Regions from separate parts of the Kitasatospora sp. NPDC058190 genome, predicted to be linked through region 1. Evidence: riboswitches for the same ligand, from Rfam matches in the RefSeq annotation. Region 1 holds a riboswitch; each other region holds the start of a gene.
What was found. Region 1 has a riboswitch for cyclic di-AMP ahead of ACFVWU_RS38510 (peptidoglycan DD-metalloendopeptidase family protein). Riboswitches for the same ligand answer to the same signal wherever they lie in the genome.

Region 1 (4,232 bases):
CGAGCGGCGGGGTGGTGGTGGCGCAGGGCCAGTCGCAGTTCGGCTCGGCCACCGGGTGCTCCTGCGGGGTGAGCACGTTGCCCCGGACGGTGGCGAAGGCGATCAGCCCGCCGCAGACCAGCAGGCCCGCGCAGATCAGCATCGCGGTGTGGAAGGCGGAGTCCACCGAGGACGGCACCCGGTAGGCATCGCCGCTCAGGCCGGCCAGCGCCGGGAGGGCAGCCACCGCGAGCAGGCCGGCCGCGCGGGCGGCGGCGTTGTTGACGCCGCTGGCGATGCCCGCGTGCCGTACGTCGACGGCGGCCAGCACCGTCGCGGTCAGCGGTGCGACCAGCAGGGTCATCCCGCTGCCCATCACCGCGACGGCGGGCAGCACGTCCGCCCAGTAGGAGGAGCCGGGGCCGGTGCGCAGCATCAGCAGCACCCCGGCGGCGCAGAGCAGCGGGCCGACGGTGAGCGGGATGCGCGGGCCGATCCGCTTGCCGAGGCGGCCGGCGCGCGCCGACAGGGTCAGCATCAGCACCGTGATCGGCACCAGGGCGAAGCCCGAGACCAGGGGCGAGAAGCCGGACACGATCTGCAGTTGGACCACCAGCAGGAAGAACACCCCGCTGAAGGCCGCGTAGACGCAGAGGGTGACCAGGTTCACGGCGGTGAACAGCCGGGACGAGAACAGTCCGAGCGGCAGCATCGGATCGGGTGCGCGGCGCTCGACGGCGACGAAGGCGGCGCCGAGCAGCAGGCCGATCGCGCCGGTGAGCCAGACGGCGGGGGACAGGCCCTCCCCGGCGGCGGTGAGCGCGTAGGTGATCGCGCCGAGGGCGAGTGCGGCGAGCAGCGCGCCGGGCACGTCGAAGCGGCCCGAGGCGGACTCGTCGCGGCTCTCCGGGACGTAGCGGGAGCTGACCGCGATCACGGCGGCGGCCAGCGGCAGGTTCAGCAGGAAGATCCAGCGCCAGCCGGGGCCGTCCACCAGCCAGCCGCCGAGGAAGGGGCCGATGGCCGCGGACACCCCGCCGAGACCGGACCACAGGCCCACCGCCGCCGAGCGGTCGTCAGGATGGAAGACGGCCTGGAGCATGGCCAGCGAGCCGGGGGTGAGCAGCGCCCCGCCGATGCCCTGGACGGCGCGGGCGGCGATCAGCACGTTGATGTTCGGGGCGAGGGCGCAGGCCGCGGAGGCGGCGGCGAACCAGACCACGCCGATCAGGAAGACCTTGCGCCGTCCGTACCGGTCGCCGAGCGCGCCGCCGAGCAGGATCAGGCCCGCCAGCGTGAGCAGATAGGCGTTCAGCGTCCATTGCAGGGACGCCAGGGAGGCGCCGAGGTCGGCGCCGATCCGGGGCAGGGCGACGTTCACCACGGTGCCGTCGAGCATCGCCATGCTGGAACCGAGCACCGTTGCCAGGAGAACCCAGCGGCCCTGCGCGGTGCTCAGGCGCAGGGTGCCGGCCGTTGAGGTGGCCACGGCCCGATCCTGCGCCCGGCGGGGTGCACGTGACAAGGGTCACCGGGCGGTGTGTCCAGGGTGGGCGGTGCGTGAGCGGATGGTCGCACTGGGCCGCCGAGGGCGGCGCAGCGTCGTGGAGCAGTGGCGCCGAGTGAATGGATTGTGCACGCACCGCATGGTGGGCCATGCGGAGGGTGACCGCGCCGCGGGGGGTTGTCGCTGGTTCAAGAGATCGACATTGCTTCACCCGAACGGATGGGTTTTAGTTCAGCGACCACCCGGCCAGCCTGGGTGGATCCACCGGGTGGAACGCCGAGTCCTGCCGCTGCCCAGTGGTTCGAACTGAGCTCTGCACGGCAGGAGCGGGGGACCCACAGGTAAGTCGCCGGACCGGAGTCCGCGCTGTTCAGCGCGAACGTCCAGGACCGGCTCGGGGTGAAGCCGCGCGTGCGGCCGGGCAACTCCAGCCCGAACCCGACAGCTCACCTCGCAGGCGTCGGAGAGGAATCCCATGCCTGCTCAGGCTCGTCGTATCGCCGTGCCCCGCGCCGCCCGCATCGGCATCGCAGTCGCCGTCACCGGTGTCTCCTTCGCCCTGCCGCTCGTGACCACGATGAGCGCCCAGGCCCACAACGCCCCGGCCGCCTCGGTCGTGCAGCACGCCGCCGCCGTGGATGCCGGGTCGGCCGCCCCGGCCGCCGCCCACGACGGCTACCGCGTCGTCGGCGGCGACAGCCTGTCCACGATCGTCGACGCCCGGAACGTCGAGGGCGCCTGGCCCGCGCTGTACGAGCAGAACCGCTCGGTGGTCGGCACCGACCCGAACCTGGTCTTCCCGGGTCAGTGGCTGTCGCTCGCGGCCCACGCCGACGCCGCCGAGCCTGCGGCCCCGGCCGAGCCTGCGGCCCCGGCCGAGCCGGCCGCCCCGGTCACCCAGAGCGCCGCCGCTGCCGCAGATGCTCAGGTGCAGGTTCGGACCGAGGCCGCCAAGCCGGGCGTCCAGGTCCAGACCCGGATTCAGAACGCCGCTCCGGCCCAGGCCGTCACCGCAGCCCCGGTCGCCGTCACCTCCGGCTATGTCGCCCCGCTGGCCAACCCGGTGCTGGGCGAGGCCTACGGCGTGGCCGGCTCGATGTGGGCCTCCGGCCACCACACCGGCCAGGACTTCGTCGCCTCCACCGGCACCCCGGTGCGCGCGGTCGCCAACGGTGTCGTGGTGAAGGCCGGCAACGGCGGTGCCTACGGCAACCAGGTCGAGATCAAGCTCGCTGACGGCAGGTACGCCCAGTACGCGCACCTCTCCGTGATCGGTGTGAAGATCGGTCAGACCGTCACCGCCGGCCAGCGGCTCGGCCTCTCCGGCGCCACCGGCAACGTGACCGGCCCGCACCTGCACTTCGAGATCCGCACCGGGTCGGAGTACGGCTCGGACATCAACCCGGTCGCTTACCTGCGGGTGCACGGCGTCGCGCTCTGACGCTGCGCAGCCCCTGTTCGGACCCCGCGCTGACCGCGGGTTTCAGGAACCACCGCTGGTGCGGGGCGAATCGACCGCCCGGGATGGTCATGTCGGGTGACCGCTCGACCGGGTGATCGCCGCACCGGTGGACATGGGCGCGGGACACGCCCAAGGCCGGCCCGGCTTCGCGAGGACCCCTCGTGGAGCCGGGCCGGCCGTTGCCGTTCGCGGCTCCGGGGGAGTTCGAGTGGGTGGGATCGCGCTGGCGCCGGCGGTGCGGCGCCGACGGCCGGAGCGGTACGCGCGGATGGGGCGGATCGTGCCGGAGGACGCCGTCGAGCGGTGACGCCCGGGCGTGGTCAGTTCCGGCGGACGGGCAGGCCGTGCTCGGCGGCGGCCAGCAGCTCGTGCATCCGGTGCCCGAAGTCCTCGGTGTCGCCGGCGGGTTCGGGGAAGACCAGGCGGACGTCGCGGTGGCCGTGCGGGTGGTCCAGACGCAGTACCAGGCCGTAGCGGTCGAGGGCGAGCGGGCGGATGTCCGGGTGTCCGGCGAGCAGGGCCGGGTCGAGCAGGCCGGTGAGCAGGTCGAGGGCGTCGGCGTGCTCGTCGGCCAGGTGGGTGAGCAGCGAGGCCTCGTGCCGGGCCAGCGGGTCGGGGGCGGCGAGGGCGAGGTCGACGGCAGTGAGCGCGCCGGTGCCGTACGGGGTGGCGAGGACGGCGTGGGCGACGTCCACGCGCAGGTGGACGCTGAGGCCGTCGTCGGCGAGGTGGGCCAGGTGCAGCCGGCCGGCCAGGGTGAGGCGGCCGCGGATCCGGTCGCGGACGGCGACCGGGGACACGTCGGTGACGTCGAGGACGACGGCCAGGCCCTCGGTGGCTTCGGCGGCGGCCGCGGTGAGCGGGGCGTCCAGCGGGGCGCGCAGCCGCAGCCGGGAGCCGTGCACGGAGACCGGGGTGTCCAGGTCGTGGTGTTCGCCGAGGGCGCGGACGGTGAGTGAGGAGGTCGCGCTGAGCAGGCTGTGGACCCGTTCGGCGGTGGTGGGCTCGGGCACCTCGGCGTCGCCGGTGGGCAGACTCATGAACGGACCTCCTGGTGGTTAGGTGAGCCTAACCTAATGTCCGCGCAAGGGTGTGGCAAGTGGATGGCGGGGTGCGGCGAGGGCCCGGACGCGTGACGGCGTCCGGGCGCTCGGGGGTTTCGCGGGGCGTCAGGCGACGACGGCCTGGGCGTCGATCTCCACCAGCATGGGCTCCTGGGGCAGCTCCACGAAGACCGTGGTGCGGCAGGGCTTCACGCCGCCGGGCTTGATGTTCTCCTCGATG
Region 2 (4,232 bases), on a different contig from region 1:
TCGGGCGACAGCACCAGATTGCGGTAGACCGCCTCGGCCCCCGTGAGCCCGGACCAGGCGGGCAGCGAGCGCGCCCGCGCCGCCAGCAGATCGGCCACCTCGGCTCGCTGGTCGACCGGCCGCCCGGGTGTCGGCGGCGCGGCCGGGGGCAGCGACAGCTGGGTCAGCCCGCCGGCCGCCAGCAGCAGCGCAGCGCGCCGGGACAGCACGCGACCGGGTATGTCGGCCGGGTCGGAGGTCGTCGCGTTCAGAGCCGGACCACTCCCGCGACCGGCATCGCGTTGACGCTCTCGTACCGCACCTTGGCGCCCGGGTAGGGGGCGTGCACCATCACCCCGCCGCCGGCGTACATCCCGACGTGGTGCATGTCCCGGTAGAAGATCACCAGGTCTCCCGGCCGCGCTTCGGAGAGGCTGATCCGCTGCCCGGCGAAAGCCTGGGCCTGCGAGGTGCGCGGCAGGGTCACTCCGGCCTGCCGCCAGCTGTAGTACATCAGACCGGAGCAGTCGAAGGCGCGGGGCCCGGTGGATCCGTAGACGTACGGCGAGCCGATCATCCGCACCGCGGCGGCCAGCGCGGCCGCCCCGCGCTCGGAGGCGGCCGGGGTGGTGCCGAGGTCCAGCCGGTCGGTGCCGCGGGTGGCGCGCTGCTCGGCGTCGTCGGCGTCCTGGACGACCATCCGGGCCCGCTCGGCCGCGCTCAGGCTGTTGAGCAGCTGCTGGGCCTTGGCCAGCCGCTGCTGGATCTGCTGCTTGTTCTCGGCCAGCGAGCGCCGGGCCTGGTCCAGTTCGGCGAGCTTGCCCGCGGTCTCGGTTCGGCGCTGGTCGAGCCTGCGCTGACGGCCGACCAGCTCGTGCAGCGTCTCCTGCTGCCGCTCGGCGGCCTGCCCGAAGGTGCGGGCGCGGGCGAGGTAGGACGCGGGGTCGCTGGAGAGCATCAGCTGGGCGGTCTGGGTCATCCCGCCGCCGCGGTACTCGGCCCCGGCCACGGTCGCGAGGTCCCCGCGCAGCTGGTTGAGCTGGTCCTGGCCGGCGGCGACCTCGCCCTGGAGGAGCGTGGTCTCGCTCTGGAGCCGCTTCTGCGCCTCCTGCGCGGCGTTGCACTTCTCGGACGCCCGCTCGGCCTCGTCGTACAGCTTCTCGACCTGCGCCTTGACGTCCCTGAGATCGGGCGTGTCCGGCGCGCCGGGAGCGGCCTGGGCGCTGCCGCCGGCCGTCACGCTCAGGACCGTGGCGGCTGCCGCGGTCAGCACCAGCGCACGGGCGAGCAGTTGGGAACGACGGTGCACGGACATGGCGGCGGCGGCTCCAATCCTGGGGCACGGCCCCGCGGCCGCGCCCCAACGGGCGGCCGTCGAGCGGGAGTCCGGTGGCAGACGTTAGCGAGTCCGGGCAAGCGAGTCCAAACCCCTCCTGACCCGAATATTCGCCCCCCAATCGGACATTCGTCCAAGTCGCCGGAAAAGCCGCAGGCCCGGCCCTCCGTGGTGGAGGACCGGGCCCGAAACGGCCTGGGCGGGGATCAGACCCGCACGATGGAGGCCAGCGGCATGTTGGAGACCGCCTCGTAGCGGACCGAGGCGCCCGGCTTGGGCGCGTGCAGCACCTGGCCGTTGCCCGCGTAGATGCCGACGTGGTGGGCGTCGCTGTAGAAGATCAGCAGGTCGCCGGGCTGGGCCTGGGAGATGTCCGAGCCGATCCGGGTGCCGGCGCCGGCCTGCTCCTGCGAGGTGCGCGGCAGCGACACGCCGACCTGGTTGAACGCCCAGACCATCAGGCCGGAGCAGTCGAAGGAGCCCGGGCCGGTGGCGCCCCACACGTACGGGCTGCCGACCTTGCTCGCGGCGGCGGCCAGCGCGGCGGCACCGTGCGAGCTGCCGGGGGCGGCCGGCTTGGCGACCGGCGAGGAGGAGGCCGCGGAGCCCGAACCCGAGCCCGAGCTGATGTCGGTGCGGCCGCTGTCGCGCGAGGCGCGGTCGGCGGCGGCCTGCTGCTGCTGGGCGGCCTTCGCGGCTGCGTCGGCCTGGGCCTTGGCGTCGGCCGCGGCCTTCTCCTCGGCCTGACGGATCGCCTGGCGCTCCTGCTCGGTCAGGGTGTTGAGCAGGTCCTGCGCGGCCTTCAGCTTGTTCTGGACCTCCTCCTTGGAGGTCTTCAGCTGCTGGGTGGTGGACTCCAGCTCGGCGAGCTTGCCCTGGGCCTCGGTGCGGTCCTGGTCGAGCTTGCGCTGCTCCTCCTGGAGCTGCTTCAGCTGGTTCTTCTGGGTGTCACCGGCCTGGTTGAGCGCACCGGCCTGGTTGAGGAAGTTGTCCGGGCTGGTGGAGAGCATCAGCTGGACGGTCGGGGATATGCCGCCGTTGCGGTACTGCTCCCCGGCGATCTCGGCGAGCCCGCCCTGCATGTCGGTCACCTGGGCCTGCTGCCGGGCCACCTGGTCCTGCAGGCCGGAGACCTGCTTCTCCAGGGCCTGCTGCTTCTCCTGGGCGGCGTTGTACTTCTCGGTCGCCTGCTCGGCCTGCTCGTTGAGCTGGTCGACCTGCTCCTTGACCTGGTCCTTGGTCGGCTGCGGGTCGGCGTGCGCGCCGGACTGCGCGGAGAGGGCGACGGCTGCCGCGGCGACACCGGTCAGGATCGAGACACGGGCGCGGCTGGCGGGCTTGGGACGACGATGGGACGCCACGAAGGCGGACTCCTTCTTCCTACGTCCGCCTACCGGGTGAGCTGACGGGTTCGGGCCGGAAGCATGCCCTACGACGCCTCACAGCCGTTCCAGCGGCCGACCTGGCGCCGATTCACCCCGGAGGAACGTGGTTCCCCGGCTCCGCTCCGCAGCGCCCCCGACCACTGGGCTCCCCTGTCGGGCAGTCACTTCGACCTGCCCCGCTGTTTCGCGAACTCGACGGTAACCACCGCCGCCACCCAGGCTGGGTGATCGACAGTGCGGTGGTTCGGGGCACGACCCTAGTAACTGAACCGTGATCCGTTCAAATCCTTGTCAGAAAAAAGACGGAAGATTTCCCGTGTTCTTTTGTGAAAATGACCGATGGTGATCGCTGCTGCACGCAAAGCTGATCGGATCTCACCGGCCGACCACGGAACGGACAAACCCGAAGCGCCACCCCCGACAGGAGGGTGGCGCGGATCACAGGAGCGGAACCCGGACTTTCCGGCGTGTCGGGGTGTCAGACCCGGCGGATCGTGTTGATCGGCATCGCGTCGGCCTTCATCACCTTCACCACGTCCCCGGTGTGCGGCGCGTGGACCACCATGCCGTTGCCGATGTACATCCCGACGTGGTGCCGGTCGCTGCCGTAGATCACCAGGTCGCCCGGCTGGGCCTGGTCCAGCGAGGGCACCGCGGTACCGACGTTGCCCTGCTCCTGCGAGGTGCGCGGCAGCGAGACGCCGGCCTGGGCGTACGACCAGAGCATCAGGCCCGAGCAGTCGAAGGTGCTCGGCCCCGTGGCGCCCCACTGGTACGGCGAGCCCTGCTTGCTCATCGCCTTGGCGACGGCCACGGCCGCGTAGCCGCTGGCAGGCGGCAGGCTGCTGAGGTCGACCCGGGCCGTGCCGCGCGAGGCGCGGTCGTCCTGCTGCTGCTGGGCCTTCAGCGCGGCGCGGTCGGCGGCGCTGAGCGAGTTCAACAGGTCCTGGGCGGCCTTCAGCTTCTGGTTGACGTCCGACTTGGCCTGGTTCAGGTCCTTGGTGGTGGAGTCCAGCGAGGACAGGACCGCGGCGGCCTCGGCCTTCTCCTGGTCCAGCCGGCGCTGCTGGTCGAGCAGGCTCTTGAGCGCCTCGGTCTGGCTGGCGCTGGCCTGCTGGACGCTGGAGGCCTTCTCCAGGTAGCCGGACGGGTCGGAGGAGAGCATCAGCTGGACGGACGGGTCGATGCCGCCGGTGCGGTACTGGTCGCCCGCCACCTCGGCCAGGCCCGCCTGCAGCTGGGTCATCTGGTCCTGGCTGCGGGCCACCTGGTCCTGCAGCTGGTCGGCCTGTTTGCGGAGCTGGTCGGCCCGCTCCTTGGCGCCGTTGTACTTCTCCGCCGCCTGCTCCTGCTCCTGCTGGAGCTGGTCGATCTGCGCCTTGACGTCGTCCTTGCTCGGCTGCGGCGCCGCGTGCGCACCCACCTGGGCGGAGAGGGCGACCGCGGTCGCAGCGGCAGCGGTGAGCACGGAGACCCGCGCGCGGCTCGGCTGCTTGGGACGGCGGTGGGAGGCCAAGGGACCGGCTCCTTCT
Region 3 (4,232 bases), on a different contig from region 1:
CAGCGGTCCGGTGACCGCGCGACAGGGAGCCGGGGCACGGTCCCGGTCGTGGCGGGCCAGCGGGCCCCGCCGTGTCCGGCCGTACCGGGAGCGCTCAGGCCGCGAGGGCGGTTCGAGCCGCGGACGGGACGTCGGGCTCCTCGGTGAGCCAGGCCAGGTGCCCGTCGGGGCGCACGAGGGCCGCGGTGACGTCGTGCCAGGCGGGGTGGGGCGGCTGGGCGGGCCGCTGTGCAGGGTCGGGCCCGGGCGGGCGAGTTCGTCCTGCTCGACCTCGCCGGCGAGGTCGAGCAGGACGGGGCGGCCGGGGCGCAGCAGGGTGAACAGGCCGGTGGTGTCCCAGCGCAGGTCGGGGGCGCGGGTGCCGGTCAGCGGGTGGGCGTCGGGGGCGCCGGGGTAGGTGACCGCGAGGCCGGCCGCGCGTTCGGCGAAGGTGTCGGAGAACTCGCTGACGCCGTCGATGAGTTCGCCGATGAGGTCGCACAGGGCGAGGGTCTCGGCGGCGTGGTCGGCCATCAGGCCGCTCTGGGCGCGGGTGCGAGCGACCCCCGACTGGATCGAGACCGCGGTCGACACCGGGAAGGTCGACATGGACGGCGAGCCGGCCCGCCTGCTCCAGGGTGAGTAGGCGATGCCCCGCGCCTCCGAGCGCAGGTCGGCGGCCGCCGAACGGCACGCCGACACCGTCCGCAAAGTCCTCTTCGAGGCCCGCCCCGCCGGGCTGACCGACCGCGTCCACCAGGCCGGGGCGATCCCGCTGCGCCCCGGCGTGGTGGCACCGCTGTGGGGCGGTACGACGTAGGGCCCGGTGGATCGGGGTCCGTGGTCAGGCTCGTCCTACGTCCTTGACGGACGGGTCAGTTGGAGAAGTCCTGGGTGAGCCAGACGGTTCCACTGGCATCCCGGTGGACGGCGATGCCGATGTGGGTGAACTCGCTGCTGAGGATGTTCTTGCGGTGGCCGTCGTTCGGCGGCGTCTCGTTCAGCATGTCCTGGGTCAGGCTGACCGCCATGGCGGCGATGTCCTGGGCCGAGGTGGAGACCCCGTTGCCGTAGCCTATGTTCTCCCCGACGGCGTTCCACTGGACGCCTGCGGCCGTCTCCCGCGCCCCCAACTCGGCCTCGCCCGGGCACTGGTGGGACATGCCGCAGCCGCCGGCCATCGTCTGGTCGTGGGCCCCGGCGCTGCTGGTCAGCCCCGACGTGATGGTGTAGGCGGGCAGGCCCTGGGCGGCTCGCGCCTGGTTGATCAGTTTGAGGACCTGCTGCACGGCGTCCGAGCTCGAACCGGTCTGTGCAGCCGGGGCGGTCTGCGCAGCCGGGGCGGTGGGTGTGGCCGCGGGGGCGGGGGCGTGCGTGGCCGGGACGGACGGGGACGACGGCGCGGACGTGTGGAACACCGGGGCCGGAGCCGGAGCGGAGGGCCGCGCCGAGTGGGAGCCCTGGGACTCGCCGCCGGGGCGCGCGGTCGCGGATTCCGGAGCGTGGGAGGCCGGGGCGGACGGCGACGGTGAGGCGTGCGAGGCTTCGGCCGAGGCCGCAGCGGAGGGCCCCGCCGCGTGCGGGTCGGCCTGGTGGCGGTGCTGACCATCGGAGTCGCTCTGGTGCCGGTGCTGGTGGTGCACCTGCCACCCGACGTGGCTCGCGTACGTGTGGGAGCCGGGCGCGGCGGAGGCTCCGCTCGCGCTCAGCAGCGGCAGCATGAGGCCGGCACCGGCGATCCCGACGGTGGCGGCCAGACGCGGGGTGTGTCTCCGGCGCGCACGGCGATGCCGGCCGGTACTTGAAGTCAGCATGGGGCGTCCCTCTGCGACGCCTGCGAGGTGAGCTGTCGGGTTCGGGCCGTGAGGTAGCCCGGCCGCACGCAGCGGCTTCACCCCTAGCCACACCCGTCTCGTCCGCGAACGGACCGAGCAGGGCGCGGCGAACTACCTGGTTCCCCCGCTCCTGCCCGGTGCACTGCTCGACGTCCGGCCGACCGGTGGACAGGACTCGGCGTCCCGGCGGCAGGGTCCGCAGGTGCGAACAGGTCGAACGCTAGGCAGATCGACCCGGAAGACACAAGTTCGTATCATCCACATCACACGAAAATTCGGCAAAGATCTGATGGAATGCCACATTGGCTGACAAAGCGCCGCATAAATACATGAATCGGACAACCCTCCCGGCTGTCGATGCCGGTCGCGACGGCCACCGCCCCCCTCGGCGATCACGTCTCCGAGCCCGCCGAGCACCCGGTACTCAGTCGGCGCGGGCGCTGCCGAAGGTACGGCGGTAGGCACCGGGGGTGGTGCCGAGGGCGGCGCGGAAGCGGCGGCGCAGGTTGACGGCGGAGGCCAGGCCGACCCGCACGGCGACGGCCTCCACCGGCAGGTCGGTCTGCTCCAGCAGCACCCGGGCGGCGTCGACGCGCCGGGCCAGCAGCCACTGGCCGGGGCTGGTGCCCAGCTGCTCGGCGAAGCGCCGGGCCAGGGTGCGCCCGGAGAGCCCGGCGCGGGCGGCGAGATCCTCCACGGCCAGCCGCTCCCCCAGGTGTTCCTCGGCCCACTCCAGCAGTGGGGCCAGCGACTCGTCCGCCCGGGCGGGCGCCGGGACGGCGGCGTACTGCAGCTGGCTGCCCTCGCGGTGCGGGGGCAGCACCATGTGCCGGGCGACCTGGGCGGCGTAGGCCGCGCCGTGGTCGCGGCGCAGCAGGTGCAGGCACAGGTCGATGCCCGCGCCGGATCCGGCGCTGGTGGCGACGTCGCCGTGGTCGACGTACAGCACGTCCCGGTCGACCGTCAGGGCCGGGTACTCGGCGGCGAGTTGGGCGGTGCGGGCCCAGTGGGTGGTGGCGCGGCGCCCGTCCAGCAGTCCGGCCTGGGCCAGGACGAAGGCGCCGCTGCAGATGGACACGATCCGGGCGCCGCGGGCGTGGGCGGCGCGCAGCGCGTCCAGGACGGCGGACGGTACCGGGGAGCCGGGCGGCTGCCAGCCGGGGACGACCACGGTGTCGGCCCGCTCCAGCGCCTCCAGGCCCGCGTGGACCAGCAGCGGGACGCCGAGGGTGGTCGGCACCGGGCCGGGGGTCCGGGCGCACAGGGTGAAGTCGTAGTAGGAGGGCAGTCCGGCGCGTTCGGTGCCGAAGGCCTCGGCGGCGCAGGCGAGTTCGAAGGGCGCCTGGGGCGCGCCGAGCAGGGCCACCACGCGGTGGCGGGCCGGGTTCGCAGCGGAGGCGTCCATGGCAGGAATGTACCTGAGGATGTCTTTTCGGACTCTGGGGCGGTGGGGGCGGCGGCGGCCACAGTGGGGACATGAGCGAGAACGACGGAAACGACGGAAACGACGGGCTGAAGACGACGCTGCTGGCCGGGGACGTGGAGCCGGTCGCGGTGGGGCCGGGGATCGTGCGGCGGCGGCTGACGGCCACCGGGTACGCGCGCGGCTGGCTGATCGACTTCGCGCCGGGCAGCCAGTGGCCGGAGGTGGACGTGCACCACACCGAGGAGCGCTACTACGTGCTCAGCGGCGAGGTGATCGAGGGGGACGAGCGCCATCCGGCGGGCAGTTACGTGGTGTTCGCGCCGGGCAGCAGCCATCGGCCGCGCACCGAGACCGGCGCGCGGATGCTCGGGATCACCCTGGGCTCCGCCTGACGGGCCACCAGGGGTTGGCGACGGGTGCGGCCTTGAACGGATCGCCCGCGCACGGACGTGGACGGGAGTGGGGCGGCACTGCGCGCCCATGGGCGGCCACATGGACAGTCGATCGACATATGTCGCCGGACTGCCTATTATGGGCGGTGCGCCGGCCGCCGTGCCGGCGCACCGCCCAGAACGACGGGATCGCCGACTACTTCGGCGACGCGATCGAGGTCACCGCCCGCGGCCTTGCCAACTGCACGCGCTGGACGCCGCCTTCGACGCCCACGGGATCCGCCCCGGCTGGCAGCACCGGCTCGGCATGGACAGCCGTACCCTGCTGCCGGGCATCCCCAACGGCATGGCCACCCCGGTCGCCGCGAACGGGCACTGGGTGGTCCTGGCCAACGGCCCCGACGGCACCGGGCTGTACACCGGCACCACCGACGGCCACGGCGAGCCTCCTGGCCCGGGCCCCGGGAGCCGCCCCGGGCCGCCCAGGCTACGGTGGTGCCGTCGGTGGCGACCCAGCTGTGGAAGCGCCCGTCCATGCCCCGGCCGGCTCCGGCGCGAGCACTACCTCCTCCGCCAGCCTGGCCGGCGGCCGCCTGCTGT

Region 2: another riboswitch for cyclic di-AMP. It lies ahead of ACFVWU_RS21945 (NlpC/P60 family protein); the one in region 1 lies ahead of ACFVWU_RS38510 (peptidoglycan DD-metalloendopeptidase family protein).
Region 3: another riboswitch for cyclic di-AMP. It lies ahead of ACFVWU_RS15165 (CAP domain-containing protein); the one in region 1 lies ahead of ACFVWU_RS38510 (peptidoglycan DD-metalloendopeptidase family protein).

What each region holds. Positions count from the first base shown of each region.
Region 1 covers NZ_JBHVVI010000138.1:9,211-13,442, reverse strand. The annotation lists gene ACFVWU_RS38515 (MFS transporter) at 1-1,468, opposite strand, end outside; cyclic di-AMP (ydaO/yuaA leader) riboswitch at 1,781-1,959, shown strand; gene ACFVWU_RS38510 (peptidoglycan DD-metalloendopeptidase family protein) at 1,962-2,927, shown strand; gene ACFVWU_RS38505 (DUF2470 domain-containing protein) at 3,269-3,988, opposite strand; gene ACFVWU_RS38500 (RidA family protein) at 4,118-4,232, opposite strand, start outside.
Region 2 covers NZ_JBHVVI010000047.1:35,031-39,262, forward strand. The annotation lists gene ACFVWU_RS21935 (hypothetical protein) at 1-209, opposite strand, end outside; gene ACFVWU_RS21940 (NlpC/P60 family protein) at 248-1,294, opposite strand; gene ACFVWU_RS21945 (NlpC/P60 family protein) at 1,522-2,676, opposite strand; cyclic di-AMP (ydaO/yuaA leader) riboswitch at 2,687-2,840, opposite strand; gene ACFVWU_RS21950 (NlpC/P60 family protein) at 3,179-4,216, opposite strand.
Region 3 covers NZ_JBHVVI010000027.1:2,293-6,524, reverse strand. The annotation lists gene ACFVWU_RS15180 (hypothetical protein) at 1-513, opposite strand, end outside; partial or broken gene ACFVWU_RS15175 (DUF6192 family protein) at 527-625, shown strand; partial or broken gene ACFVWU_RS15170 (RacP protein) at 629-721, shown strand; gene ACFVWU_RS15165 (CAP domain-containing protein) at 855-1,793, opposite strand; cyclic di-AMP (ydaO/yuaA leader) riboswitch at 1,796-1,964, opposite strand; gene ACFVWU_RS15160 (helix-turn-helix domain-containing protein) at 2,239-3,219, opposite strand; gene ACFVWU_RS15155 (cupin domain-containing protein) at 3,291-3,632, shown strand.